Regions from separate parts of the Bowmanella denitrificans genome, predicted to be linked through region 2. Evidence: predicted binding sites of a transcription regulator. Region 2 holds the regulator's gene; each other region holds the start of a gene.
What was found. Region 2 encodes sigma-54, which starts transcription at its own class of promoters, with help from an activator protein. Its sites were predicted from a motif close to GTTGGCACGNNNNTNGNNT; they were not measured.
Positions count from the first base shown of each region.

Region 1: ABD028_RS17385 (LPP20 family lipoprotein) is a predicted target of sigma-54. The motif match lies at 2,465-2,483, and genes of this name have one in related genera.
Region 3: ABD028_RS20490 (DUF2884 family protein) is a predicted target of sigma-54. The motif match lies at 2,835-2,853, and genes of this name have one in related genera.

Region 1 covers NZ_BAAAEI010000021.1:155,523-160,264, forward strand. Annotated here, with positions in the region: gene flgA (flagellar basal body P-ring formation chaperone FlgA) at 119-814, shown strand; gene flgM (flagellar biosynthesis anti-sigma factor FlgM) at 995-1,327, shown strand; gene ABD028_RS17380 (flagellar protein FlgN) at 1,334-1,747, shown strand; gene ABD028_RS17385 (LPP20 family lipoprotein) at 1,944-2,399, opposite strand; gene ABD028_RS17390 (flagellar assembly protein T N-terminal domain-containing protein) at 2,566-3,702, shown strand; tRNA gene ABD028_RS17395 (tRNA-Arg) at 3,773-3,847, shown strand; gene ABD028_RS17400 (acyltransferase family protein) at 3,890-4,742, opposite strand, start outside.
Region 2 covers NZ_BAAAEI010000008.1:79,544-84,285, reverse strand. Annotated here, with positions in the region: gene rluF (23S rRNA pseudouridine(2604) synthase RluF) at 66-803, shown strand; gene ABD028_RS09400 (HPr family phosphocarrier protein) at 872-1,144, opposite strand; gene rapZ (RNase adapter RapZ) at 1,141-1,989, opposite strand; gene ptsN (PTS IIA-like nitrogen regulatory protein PtsN) at 1,986-2,429, opposite strand; gene hpf (ribosome hibernation promoting factor) at 2,488-2,775, opposite strand; gene ABD028_RS09380 (RNA polymerase factor sigma-54) at 2,803-4,281, opposite strand; gene lptB (LPS export ABC transporter ATP-binding protein) at 4,361-4,742, opposite strand, start outside.
Region 3 covers NZ_BAAAEI010000028.1:18,721-23,462, reverse strand. Annotated here, with positions in the region: gene ABD028_RS20500 (sodium-dependent transporter) at 1-1,130, shown strand, start outside; gene ABD028_RS20495 (NAD(P)-binding domain-containing protein) at 1,169-1,972, opposite strand; gene ABD028_RS20490 (DUF2884 family protein) at 2,019-2,795, opposite strand; gene ABD028_RS20485 (hypothetical protein) at 3,065-3,256, shown strand; gene ABD028_RS20480 (YgaP family membrane protein) at 3,299-3,517, opposite strand; gene ABD028_RS20475 (response regulator) at 3,677-4,108, shown strand; gene ABD028_RS20470 (MalY/PatB family protein) at 4,123-4,742, shown strand, end outside.

The DNA.
Region 1 (4,742 bases), on a different contig from region 2:
GCCCTAACTACTGTAATCCGACAATAACCCGGCAGTCATACCAAGCTATGTTACTAGAATTTGCCATTAAGCATAGCCAAAGTGGCTTGAAGTAGACATGAATAATTTAGCTAGTGTCATGAGAATATTGATATTTTTTCTTTTACTGGGGCAAAACGCCGAACTATTCGCCGATCCGGTGGATAATTCATCCCCCCATCAGGCTGTGCGTGATGCCGCCAGGCAGTATGTGTTTGAGCGTGTTACCGCCTTATCCTCTGAAGATACCCGCCTGAATGTGATGGCAGCGGAAGTTGACGAAAGATTACAGGTGCCACAATGCGACACGCCCTTTACGGCGCAGGCCAGCGAAAATAGCCTGACCCAGTCTAACGTTACCGTTAAAGTGAGTTGCCCGGCCAACAACTGGTTTTTGTATGTGATGGTCAAGGTGCGGCAGGTTCAGCCCGTGGTGGTTAGCAAAGTACCGATTTCTCCTGGTACTCTGCTGGATGATACGCAGTTGGAAGTGGTGGAAATGGAACTGGGGCAATTGCGCAGCACCACCTACTCGGCCATTGAAGAGCTAACAGGGGCCAGAAGCAAAAGGCGACTTCGCCCGGGGCAGCCGATTGAGCCCGGACTGCTTTGCTATGTGTGCAAGGGCGACAGTATCGTGATTCGTGCAGCTGCCGCCGGACTTTTTATTAAAACCAGCGGCGTGGCCCAGCAAGATGGTAATATCGGTGACACCATCTTGGTAAAAAATGCCAGTTCCGACAAACTGATTGGCGCTCGTGTGGTCAGCGCAATGGAAGTGGCGGTAGGAATTTAAGCGGCTAACGCCCCTGTTGTGCTTATTATTTCAACAAAGCGGCCGATACTATGGTCAGCCACCGCAATAAAGCGGTTTGCAAGCGTTTGCAAAAGGTGTGAGTGGCTAAATAATTTGCTAAAGTAAAGTCTGCATCTGCCGATAACATGAGCAGAGGTTTATCAGGTAGTGGATGTGAGTATGTCTATTAACAACATCAACGGTAATGTAAATAAGCCGCAGGTGGACAGCCAGAAGCTGAATCAGCAGCAACAGGCGCAAAACCAGGCGGCCGCCCAGGCAACACAGGCCAAGGCACAGACAACTGCCCCCAGGCAGGATTCAGTGTCGCTGACCCAGTCTGCCCAGCAGTTGGCGCAGGTTCAAAAGAAAGGCAATGATGCTCCGGTTAATCAGGATAAGGTCGATCGTCTGAAGCGCGCTATCCAGTCCGGTGAATACAAAGTAAACCCGGAAGTGCTGGCACAGAAAATCGCCAAACTGGAAGGTGAACTGTTTGGAGTGAAATCTTAAGTGTCGATGCAGCAGAGCCTGGAACTGTTAAACAAGCAGAAAGATGCCCTGTTGCAGTTACAACTGTTGCTCGACAATGAACTTCACCAAATCAGCAGCCGTGACGCCGAAGCCTTGATCAGTCTGGTGAAGGAAAAAGAAACGCTGCTGGAGCAAATTCAGTTACAGGATGAGCAGCTCGGTAAGCTGTTACCTGATCCACTATTACCACAACAGCAAGAATTGAAATCCGAGATTCTGAATCTGGTCAAAGATTGTCAGTACCGCACCCAGATTAATGCCACCGCGGTAGAACAGGGTCAACTGCGTTTGGAACACCTCCGTAGTTTGATTATTGAATCCCGCGCCAAAGAAAGCCTGACCTATGATAAGGCGGGTAGAAAACATTCCGGCAACCGTGGCGGCGGAGTCAGCGCTTAAGCTCCTCAGCTATTTCCCTAGTACAAAAACTTATGACCACAGAGCCACAGAGAACACTGAGTTTTCAACAAACTCAGTTTGTTACTTGAATATCTGCCCCTAAATACTGCGGCGTGCGATTGCACAGAAGCCAGCATCTGTAGTGAATGATTGGCTATCTCAGTGTTCTCTGTAGCTCTGTGGTTATAATTTACGTCTAGTAGTAGCGGACCTTTTTAACCCGCTTGGGCTTAGCTACCGCCAGGTAGATGTCATGTACTTTACGCATATCCAGCTCCAGTTCTGTGGCATAAGTGTTGTCGTCTACCGCATAACTTTTAACCACTTTGGCTCCACGGATCACGCCATCCACCGACGACTTCAACTGGGCATTGCTCAACACCAGATTAGACAAACTCTCCTGGCCGGATAAGCGCTGACCGTATACCTGCTCAGCCAGTTCCCGGTAAGCATCCAGCTTAGAAGCTTTAATGGCCTGCAGCATTTTTAAGGTATCGGAACTGCCCTGTTGCTCTGCAATGGGGGCATACCCCACAGCCTGCAGTACAGGATAAGTGGCGGGTTCGATATATTCCCATTCCACCTGCTTATCATACAGGCTCGAACAACCACCCAGTAAAATCATCAACAGGCCATATCCCAGGATGCGCATTGTCCACCTCGAAGTGTGTACAGAGCTATAAGCCCCGTCATTAATTATCTGAACACTCTTAAGTTAAGCAAAATACGTACCGATTAACGTCAAAGTTTTGTCCGACTAAAACGGTATATATTGTGCATAGTCGGTGACAAACGTTTTCCACCCTGAAGGTACCTACGTGAAACAATGTCTGTTGCTGCTGTTTTTGCTGATCAGCCCAGTGAGTCAGGCCATTTGGTTTGAAGCCAGCGGCCAGGCCGTGGTTGTACAGGGCGACAAACAACAAGCCAGACAACTGGCTACTCAGGAAGCCATCAAACAGGCCCTGATGTTTGCCGGTGCCAGAGTCAGCTCGGTACAAAAACTGGCCAATGGCCTGTTGCAGGATGATCGCTTTGAAATTCGCGCCAGTGGTGAGGTTGACCGGGTTGAGTTGATCAATGAAATCTACCAGGACGATATTGTGACCGTGTCCATTCGTGCCGATATTTTCCCGCAGGACAGTCAGTGCAGCGCCGCAGATTACCGTAAACGTCTTGTCACCAGTTGGTTTCCCATTGCGGATAAACGTCAGGCCACACTGGGCGAGATGTTTGATTTAGGCAAAGTCTTGCCGGGTAAATTGCGTAAAGCCATGGCGCTGTCCAGCCGCCATCTGCAGCTAAGCACCATTGAGGACTTTTACATCAAGCCCGACCTGCATCCAGGTAGCCAGGCCATGGGACTGAGCAGGAAAAACTACGGGCAACTGGTGTTATTGGCACAAATTACCGACCTCAGTCACCAACAGGACGAACCCGGAACACTGACCTTCTGGCGCTCGGCCAGCATCGAACGTCAGTTTGCCTTAAATGCCATGCTGATTGACGGCATGACCGGCGAATTATTGTTAAATGAGACGTTTCATACCAGTGCGCCCTGGCCCTATGACCTGCATCAAAGCGTGCAACCGGCCAGTCACCAATTCTGGCAATCCAGCTATGGTCTGGCGATTAACGATCTGCTGAATAACCTTGCCCAGCGCATCGACGAAGAAGTGGCCTGCCTGCCGGCCAATGGCCGGGTATTGCAGGTTAACAATGAACAGCTCACGATTGACCTTGGTCAGCAGCAAGGGGTTAACCGCGGCGACAAGCTCAGGCTGTTTAAGCTGAATCAGTTTATGGACCAACTGGGTAACAGCCATTACCAGTATTTCCTGCACCCGGTAGAGGTTGTTGTCACTCAGGTTCAACAGCAATATGCCGTGGTGGAATCTGCCAGCGGCGCACCGCTGGCCAATATTCAGCCAAATGACTTTGTATCTAAACGTTAGGGGTTTAAATCCCCTAAACCTTAGGTAATAATGCCCAGCCTGCTCAGTCACTTAACTGAGCAACGGCAAGGTCCCCATAGTTTAATGGATAAAACGAGCCCCTCCTAAGGGCTAGATCTAGGTTCGATTCCTGGTGGGGACGCCATTCTAGAATCTTCTGCGTATAGTCCATATCAAGTCCTGATTTTTACTTCATAACCAAGAACGGCCCCTGTGTCACCCCACTTTGACTGAAGCGGCGTTTGAGCCAATACCTGGCCGGGTTTTCGATATAGCGGTAACTCAGGGTTGAGAACAAACACAGCAGTACAAACATCAGTGCCAGCAATCCCCAGCTTTGCCACAGGGTTAAATCGTAGCCCATCGGCAGGGCTAACGGATCAGGCTGATAGAGGGCGCGGCGCACGCCAATAAAGGCAAAGATCATCGGCATATGCAGTAGATACATGGAATAGGAAATATCCCCCAGCCATTGCCAAACGGGCCGTTCCAGGCCTTTACCATTGCCCTTCGGCGAATTAGCGAGGCAAAGTATTAACCCGGTGAACAGCACTACCGCCAGCGGGTCAATCAACCACTGTCCATGCCACCCCGCTACCAGCACCAAGATGATTAACCAAGGCAAAAAACGCCGGGTAGCCCATTTAGCTGCCATGCCCAACATATAAACACGATGGCAAAGCATGCCCAGGATAAATCCGCACAGGCAACGCAAAATAGCAGAGCCGGTCAGCACATCTATGGTCCCGGTGGGATAAGGATATTCAACCGGGATCCCCAGCAGATCCCAGCGCCTGGCCCAGTAAGCCGGCTGAAAATAAAACATTATGGCCAGATACCCGGCAGCACAAAATAACAGCAGCAGCCAGGGCGTGGCTTTGTTGCCCTTAGCCAATAACAGAGCCAGCCAGGGAAACAAAAAATACACCATCCATTCCACACTGATTGACCAGGAGGGGGAATTCCAGGTCGCTTCGTTGTGCGTCCCTGCTGCCTGCAACAACAATAAATGGGCGGGCAAGGCGCTGATATCGTAAGTC
Region 2 (4,742 bases):
GTTTTACCGTGATCTGCACCGCTGCATGGATTAAAATTCCCCGGCGCAAAGGCGCTGGAGGATATATGAGCGAAAACGGCGCCATCAGGCTTAATAAATTTATCAGCGATTCAGGCTACTGTTCCCGTCGCGAAGCAGACAAGCTGATTGAACAAAAACGGGTTAGCATTAACGGCAAAGTGCCAGAGCTTGGTACTAAGGTGATGCCCGGCGATCAGGTCAGTGTGGATGGCAAGCCGGTTGGTGCCAGTGCCGAAGACAAATCTGATCGTGTCTATATTGCCTATAACAAGCCGGTTGGCATTATCTGTACCACAGAGCGCGATGTGCAGGGCAATATTGTTGATGCCATCGGCCATCGCCAGCGTATTTTTCCTATCGGGCGGCTGGATAAAGATTCAGAGGGACTGATCTTTCTGACCACAGACGGGGATATCGTTAACAAGATCCTGCGCGCCGGTAATGAGCATGAAAAAGAATATCTGGTGACTGTCAATCAGCCGGTGAGTGAACGTTTTGTGCGTCAGATGAGCCAGGGGGTACCTATTCTGGGCACCATAACCAAACCTTGTCAGGTAAAAGCAACCGGGCGCTTTTCTTTTCGGATTATTCTGACACAAGGACTGAACAGACAAATTCGCCGCATGTGTGAGTTTCTTGGTTATCAGGTGGTGCGTCTCAAACGTGAGCGTATTATGCAGGTGCAACTGGGCAATCTTAAGCCTGGCCAGTGGCGAAATTTAACTGAAGCAGAGATGGGGCAAATTAATCAGGCGGTGCGCTACTCCAGTAAGACCGTCTAGATAGGCTAATGACAAACTGCGAAGGTGATTTGCTTAGTACAGTATTAAATACCAGAGGTTACTGAAATTTACTCTGCCTCATTAAATTTCTGTTGAATTAATTGTTCCACTGCCAGCAGTGCGGCTTTGGCATCCTGCCCTTCGCTGATCACCAGTACTTCCTTGCCCATGCTGCTTTCCAGCATCATCAAACCTAATACACTGGTGGCTGAAGCTGACTTGTCGCCCTGTACCAGCGTTACCTGGGCATCGAATTGATTGGCCAGTTTCGCTAATTGGGTGGCTGCTCTGGCATGTAATCCCAATTTGTTCTGGATTAACAGGACCTTTTCCAGTCTCATTTTCGTGACAACTCCCTGTGCCTTATTTGTACATCCGGATGTACCGCCTTGAATGTGCGCGCCAGGCTTTCTGCCACGTAAACGGAGCGATGCTGACCACCAGTACAACCAATGGCTATGGTGACATAGCTGCGGTTATTGCGCTCCAGATGAGGTAACCAGGTTGATATCAGGTTCTGTATTTGCCAGATAAACTTGGTAACAATGGCCTGGGAGCCTAAAAATGCTTCCACTTGCGGATCCAGACCGGTCAGGCTCTTCAGCTCAGGCTCCCAGTGCGGGTTAGGCAAAAATCGCGCATCGAATACGTAGTCGGCATCCTTGGGAATGCCATGTTTAAAACCAAATGATTCGAAAACCAATACCAGGCGTGAGCTCTTTTTTCCCAGGATGCGTTCACGCACCAGTTCGGCCAACTGATGCACCGATAACTCACCGGTGTCGATGTATAAGTCGGCCCGCTCGATAATCGGGGCAAGCAATAAGGCTTCTGACTGAATAGCGTCGGTCAGCGACTTACTGTGTTTGGATAACGGGTGCAGACGACGGGTTTCGCTGAAACGTTTGATTAGCACGTCGTCACTGGCATCCAGATAAAGTATGGTCAGTTCCCAGTTAGAGGGCAGGTAGTCAAGAATTTCTACCAACTCTTCAGGGTCTTTGGGTAGGTTACGCACATCAATGCTGACGGCAACCTGATCATACTCATCGACAACCGTGTGGGTCAGAGTCGGTAGCAAATTAACCGGAATATTGTCCACACAGTAATAACCCAGATCTTCCAATGCCCTTAAGACAATAGACTTACCCGAGCCGGAGCGCCCGCTGATAATAATGAGTTTCACACTATGGCCTCAAATAGTTCCTGATCTGATTGGGCATGACGTAGCTTTTTCACCGTTTCCTTGTCATTCAGTTTGGCTGCTATAGTGGCCAGGGTTTGCAGATGTCCCTGTGCCTGATCTTCTGGTACAAGAATAGCGAAGAAGATGTCCACAGGCTGATTATCAATGGCTTCAAACGCGACGGCTGGCTGGCTGGTTAACAATATTGCCGTGACTTTCTCCAGTCCGGCCAAACGGCCATGGGGAATGGCAATGCCACAACCAATGCCGGTACTACCCATTTTTTCACGGTTCAGCAGACTGGTGAGGATCGCATCCTGACCAATTTCTGGCAGATGCCTGGCCGCGATATCACTGATAGATTCCAGAATGCGTTTTTTACTGGTCCCCTGAATGGCACAGGAAGTGCAATCAAGGGAGAGGATGTCTTTGATTTCCATGCTGAGTTTTGTGTTGTGGCCATAAACAGGCGGGGCCTGTTTATGGCTTTGTTTGAGCCTAATGGCGTTTTATTTTTTCCTTATGCTTGAGCACCTGGCGATCAAGCTTATCTATAAGGCTGTCAATGGCGGCATACATATCGGTATGCTCGGAGGTGGCAAAAACCTCGGCACCATTGAGGTGCAGAGTGGCTTCCGCCTTCTGATTAAGTTTCTCCACATTCAGGATAACATGGACATTGTTAATATGATCGAAATGTCGCTCCAACTTGGTAAATTTGCTGTCAACATAGGCGCGAAGAGAATCGGTGATTTCAACGTGATGACCAGTAAGGTTGATTTGCATAATGCCTCTTCCTTTTGTTGGTAAGTCTTAAAGCAGACTCTTGCGTTGGTTGGATGGGGGAATCGATAAGGATTCCCGGTATTTGGCGATTGTCCGCCGGGCAACCATAATGCCTTGCTCGGCCAACAACTGCGCAATCTTGCTGTCACTCAGCGGTTTGGCGGGTTTTTCTGCCGCCACCAGTTTTTTAATCAGAGCGCGGATAGCAGTAGACGAGCACTCGCCACCACTTTCCGTTGCCACATGGCTGGAGAAGAAGTATTTCAGCTCAAAAATGCCACGTGGTGTATGCATATACTTCTGGGTCGTAACCCGGGAAATAGTGGATTCATGCATATCCACCATTTCTGCGACATCATTCAGCACCATTGGTTTCATGGCCTCAGGGCCATATTCAAAAAATCCCTGTTGCTGCTGTACTATGCAATTAGCCACTTTAAGTAGCGTTTCATTCCGGCTTTCCAGACTCTTGATAAACCATTTGGCTTCCTGCATATGAGAGCGGATAAACTGGCTGTCGCTGGAATTTCTGGCATTGCGGCTCATGGCCGCATACTGCTGATTGATACTCAACTTGGGCAGGCTATCAGGGTTTAGTTCTACCACCCAGCGGCCATTTTTCTTAGTCACTGACACGTCTGGAATAACGTACTCTGGTTCACTGGTGACGATGGCGCTGCCTGGCCTGGGATTCAGGGTTTGCAGTAACCGCAGTGCTTCACGCAGTTCGTCTTCTTTCAAACGTGCCTTGCGCATCAGGGTACGGTAGTCTTTGCTGGCCAGCAGTTCGCTATGCTCCAGAATCAACGCCTTGGCTTCTTCCAGCCAGGGGGTTTCAGCGCCAAACTGACGAAGTTGCACCAATAGGCATTCTTGCACTGAACGCGAGCCTACCCCCACAGGATCAAACATCTGGATACGTTTTAACACGCATTCCACCTCATCCAGTTCCACTTCTTCGTCTTCGATATCCAGACTCTGCAGAATGTCTTCGGTGCTGACCGTAAGATAACCTGACTCATCAATGCTATCGATAATAGCGATAGCAATAGCGGTGTCAGTTTCACTGAAAGGGGTCAGACGCATTTGCCACAGCAAGTGATCCTGAATGCTGTCGGATGTTTCACCCTGGTAAATATTGTCCTCATCTGAGCTGGCGGCTGAGGAGGAGGGGCCTGAAGAAGCGCTGTAATACTCATCCCAGGTAGTATCTACCGGTAAGTCGTCTGGTAATTCCTGTTTTTCCAGCGCTTCGCCGGTTTCCATGCGGTCGTTGTCTTCGCTATTGGCAGAAGCACTGTCGTTGCTGACATTGTTGAGGTCCTGATCGTCGCCGGTGGAAAAATCCTGGCCGTCATCCGCTTCCAACAAAGGGTTGGATTCCAGGGCTTCCTGGATTTCCTGTTGCAGATCCAGGGTCGACAGTTGCAACAGACGAATGGCCTGTTGCAGTTGCGGCGTCATGGTGAGCTGCTGGCTGAATTTTAGCTGTAATGCGGGCTTCATCTACTTCTTATTATCTTCCAATGGCCTTCAGGGTATTGATATGGTCGTTCATGGCAAGTTCAATGCCTGTTTGGCTTAACTATAGCTTGAATTGCTCACCCAGGTATACATCTCTGACCTGCTTGTCGTTAAGTACCTGTTCGGCTGAGCCTTCCGCAATTAATTCACCATGACTGACAATATAAGCTTTTTCACATACATCCAGGGTTTCACGGACATTATGGTCGGTAATCAGAACGCCGATGCCTCTGTCTTTCAGATGATGGATAATCTTTTTTATATCGCTGACCGAAATGGGATCGACACCGGCAAAGGGCTCATCCAGCAATATAAATCTGGGGTTGGCTGACAAGGCCCGGGCGATTTCCACCCGGCGTCTTTCTCCTCCGGACAGACTCATGCCGGTGCTATGACGGATATGGTTGATGTTAAATTCATCCAACAATGCATCCGCCTCCTGC
Region 3 (4,742 bases), on a different contig from region 2:
TTTATCTGGTCATCACGGTCTGGATTTTTGGCTATCTGGCCAAGTCTGTTATGGGGCAACTCGACCTGTTGGCTGCACCGGAAAGCTTTGGTGTTTTTATCAACAGTAATGAACTGTTTATTTATATGGCGGTGGTTATTGCCCTGACCTTCCTGATTTTACAAGGAGGGGTAAAACAGGGGATTGAGAAAGCGGCTAAGGTTCTGATGCCGCTGCTGTTTCTGATGTTGATAGCCTTGGTTCTGTATGTGCTTACCCTGGACAATGCTGAACTGGGAGTTAAATTCTTCCTGGTGCCGGATTTTGACAAAGTAACAGGTAAAGTGTTGAACGGTGCCCTGGCTCAGGCGTTCTTTTCCTTGTCCCTGGCGATGGGGATTCTGATTACCTATGGCTCTTATATTCAAAAAGAGAACAATATTGTGCAGGCAGGGAAAATGGTGGCAGGTTTGTCACTGTTGGTGGCCGCCTGCTCAGGTTTGTTGATTCTGCCAGCGGTATTCTCTTTTAATCCGGATGTGCAGCTTAGCACCCTGTCTGAGTCCAGTATCAGTATGATCTTTACATTCCTGCCGAAGATCTTCCTGGCGCTGCAAGCCAACATTGGTTATTTCGGTGCATCCTTTATCGCCAGTTTCTTCTTTCTGTTAGTGTTTTTTGCTGCGTTAACCTCACTGGTTTCCATTATTGAAGTGCCGGTTGCCAGCCTGATGGACGGTAAAGGTGTCAGCCGTCGCAAGGCCCTATATTCTCTGGGTGGCGCGATGATTCTGCTGGCGATTGTCAGCGCCCTGTCTTTTGGCCGGGTGGAGATATTTTCCAACCTGACTGCATACGGCCTGAATGCGTCGGGCATGCCGCTGAACAAGTCATTTTTTGACGTGGTGTACGACATTTTCTATGAAACAATTCTACCTCTGAACGGATTTTTGCTGTGCCTGTTTGTGATCTACAAATGGAAAAAACAGAATTTTGATGCAGAGATCAGCCAGGGTAACAGTACCTTTGCCGGCTCTTTGCTGCAGAAATATGTGAACTTCTCGTTAGGTACTTTTATACCGGTGATTCTGGCGGTGATTTTCGTTAATACCGTATCGACGGTGTTTTTCGGAAAAAATCTGCTGTTCTGAGTTAACTGACATCAAGGCAGCTTTGGCTGCCTTGATGTTTAGCCAATCTCTATCGGCATATCATACGGGCTGGGGTATTGCAGCGTGATCCCCAGTTTATCCAGGGTTGCAGAGGCATTGATCCAACGCCCCGCATCGGCATTGTTCTCCTGGCTGAACTGCGGAACTGCTAATCCTGCTGCCATGGCAGCCCAGGTGTAAAATTCTGCGCGGCTGGGGTGCTCAGTGGCACTAAGGTGGAACGTCTGCCGCCAAAGCTGCTGAACGATAATCGCTTTTATCGCCGTGATAACATCCTGCTGATGCACCAGATTGACCAGCTGCTGCCCTTTTTCTAAAACTCTGCCGCTGAGATGTTGCACCGGGTGACGGGCTGGACCGGTTAGCCCTGCCAAGCGAAGTATTGTGCCGCTACCTTGTAATGCTTGCTGCTCAATGACGGCATGGGCCTTAGCCGATGCCGTGACAGGGTGAGCCTGGGTGGTTTCGAATATTTCCCCGCTCACCTCCCCGTATACCGAGGTGCTGCTGATAAAAAGGATGTGACTTTTCTGTACCAGTGCCTGATTAACCAAGGCGGTCATGGCTGCGATAAATCTAACTTCATCAAACTCCCGGCGTCCGGGCGGAATATTTATCACCAGTACATCGGGGGGGGCGACTGACCAGGGCAGCGTCGCGCCGAGTGAATATTCAAAAGCCTGAATGCCTTGCTCTGCCATGAATTTCAGTTTGTCTTTATTTCTGGCGGTGCCCAGCACGGTATAACCATTGGCTTTTAGCTGCATGGCCAGTGGCAAGCCCAGCCAGCCGCAGCCACAGATTCCGATCTTTTTGTGCATATAAAAAAGCGGCTTACGCCGCCCAGGGAGAAAGATAAAGCCGAGCTTACATGGAATATTTGGACTCGGAAACTTCGATCATATTCAGGCCCGATAGCTGGGGGATGCTACTGCTGATTTGATTTTCCAGGCTATCCAGCTGGCTCAGGTCATAGCAAAGAGTCTGTGCCTGTGCCTCAATGCCCGCCGCGCGTACTTCCATATCGGCTTCTAACTGTTCGCCAAATCTGTCCATACGTTTCTCGAATGCTTGCATATCGCCGCCACTGAACAGCATTTCTTTACCAATGGCGATCATCAAACTGCCCATGGAACGCTGTACCAGTTTTTCCAGTTTTTGTTCAAACTCCGACTCAAAATCTTCGCCAAGAAACTGGCCATTGTCGAAGTTGGCCGAGTTAAATCTGATGCTACCGTCGTCGGCGTAGAATTCCTGGTGCAGCTTAATACGCAAGGCGTCAATTTCTGATGACAGATCGGCAACCAGTTCGTTGTCTTCCCCCAGCAATTGATTAAATGCCTTTGCAACCCCCTCATTAGCCAAGGCCACCGCATCCAAAGCAATACCCGCTACTTTAGGAGCGAGATCATTAACGTTTTGATGGTATTGATTCAGCATGTTTAACTGAGTATGGCTTAAGTGCATTTCCTGACCGTTTAATAGTGCTTTATGGCCATCCAGGTGCAATAGCTTGTCATCGGGCAAGTGCAGGGTAAGTTGCCCATGACTCAACTCCATCTCACCATGCAGGTTCATATTGCAGTCATTGGCCATGCTGGCAGTGGAAAAAAACAGGGCTGTGGCAGCGACTAAGGTTCTCATTGATTTATCCTCTATTGGGCTTTGCCTTCGGTATTGCTTCAGCAACCCTTGTGCCAATGGAATAAATTCATAGTTAACAGATGCTTATGTTTTTCAGGTGGAGTAGGTAAGAGGTGGATTTAGCGATTTTTGCTAAAAGTTAACAAAATTCACTAACTGTCGATGTGAAGCGCTTGCAACCGGTGGCTAAAAATTTGATCTAACACACTGATTTATCCTCTTGTTTTGATGCATAATAAGCACAGCTTGAATGTAACTTGGGGTGAACTATGAGCAACTGGATTGAAGCCTTGCTGTTTGGCTTGGCACTGTTAGCTTTCGTATTGGGCTTTAGCAGCATCATTATGGCCATGATCCACAAACCTGTAACAGTTGACGCTGAAATGAAAGAAAAGGTCGAATACGGCTTTTTTGGTGTGGCTGGTTTAGTACTCTGTATTTTATTCAGCTACGCCATTTAATTAAGATACATAAATAAGGCGCTTTGAGCGCCTTATTTGTTTTTAGTGGTTTGCCGGTTTGTGGTAGGTGTCAATGCCCAACAGTTTATAGACCAGGCATATACCGCTGGATGCGGTGGTCCACAGCAGCAAACCCGCAATGGCCAGAATTGCGCTGGTTGTATTTGAAAATATCCCCTCTACCGCCATTGCCAACAGGATACAGGACAAAACTGAACGTACGGCTGTATCCAGAACGCCAACATTATCATTGTCTTTCATTGATTTTTCTCCGTCCGATTGATGGCATCATTGTCTTCTTTGCACAAAAATTGGACATTGATGTCCGTCAAATTCCAGAAGGCAATAAATTGTTCCAGATCAAATTTGTTTCCTTCGCGGTCGCGGGCATATAGTAGCCCTCTAAATTAGGAGAATAGGATGGACGTAAAGATCAGTGCTGTACTTTTGAATGCGCTGGTGCTGGAGGATGACGGCATTACCCAGGAGCTGCTCGGGCACCTGTTGCGTGATATGAACTTTGCTGAAATCAGTTTTTTCGGTGACGGGGTGCCTGCCCTTAACCACCTTAACGAGGTGGGAAGCGGCTACTACGACTTGGTCGTCTGCGACTGGCATATGCGAACCATGAGCGGGCTGGAATTCCTGACCGCATTTCGTCAGTTGCAGCCTGAAACACCTTTTTTGATGCTTACCGGCGACGCTACCCGCGAAAACGTAGTCGAAGCACTTAAAGCCGGTGTCACAGAATTTATTGCCAAGCCTTTCTCCAGAAAAGAGTTGCAGGAAAAACTGGCGCGAGTACTGCGTGAAAAACTGCAACGGGATTATCGTGACCCATCAAATGAATGAGAAAAGAGAGCCCTATGGATTTTGATCAGATTATCGACCGCAGCCAAAGCTGTTCATTTAAATGGAACAAGTATCAGGGCCGCGACATTTTGCCTATGTGGGTGGCAGACAGCGAATTTCGCTGTGCTCAGCCGATTCTGGATGCGTTGCATAACCGGGTTGAGCATGGTCTGTTGGGCTATACGCTGCCGGCGCAGTATGAACCGGCTAAACAAGCTATTGTGCACTGGCTGGGTCGCCAGTATAACTGGCAGATAGAATCAGACTGGGTTGTCTGGACCCCTGGTGTTGTGCCAGCCTTCAATGTGGCCTGCAAGGCCTATTGCCAGCCTGGTGATAAGGTTTTAGTTCAAGTACCCAACTATCCGCCACTTTTAGCCGCTCCGGCACTGAACCAATTACAACGGGTAGATATCCCAACCATTGAAGAGTCAGGTCGCTGGCAACTGGATTTCGAAAGCCTGGAGCGGCAAGCCGCTGATCCTAAGGCCAAGCTTTTGATTTTATGCAACCCTATGAATCCAGTGGGTTCGGTGCTGAGTGAGGCTGAACTTGAGCGAGTGGCAGATATTTGTCAGCGTCATGGCCTGATGTTGTGTTCTGATGAAATTCATTGCGACCTGATTCTGGATGA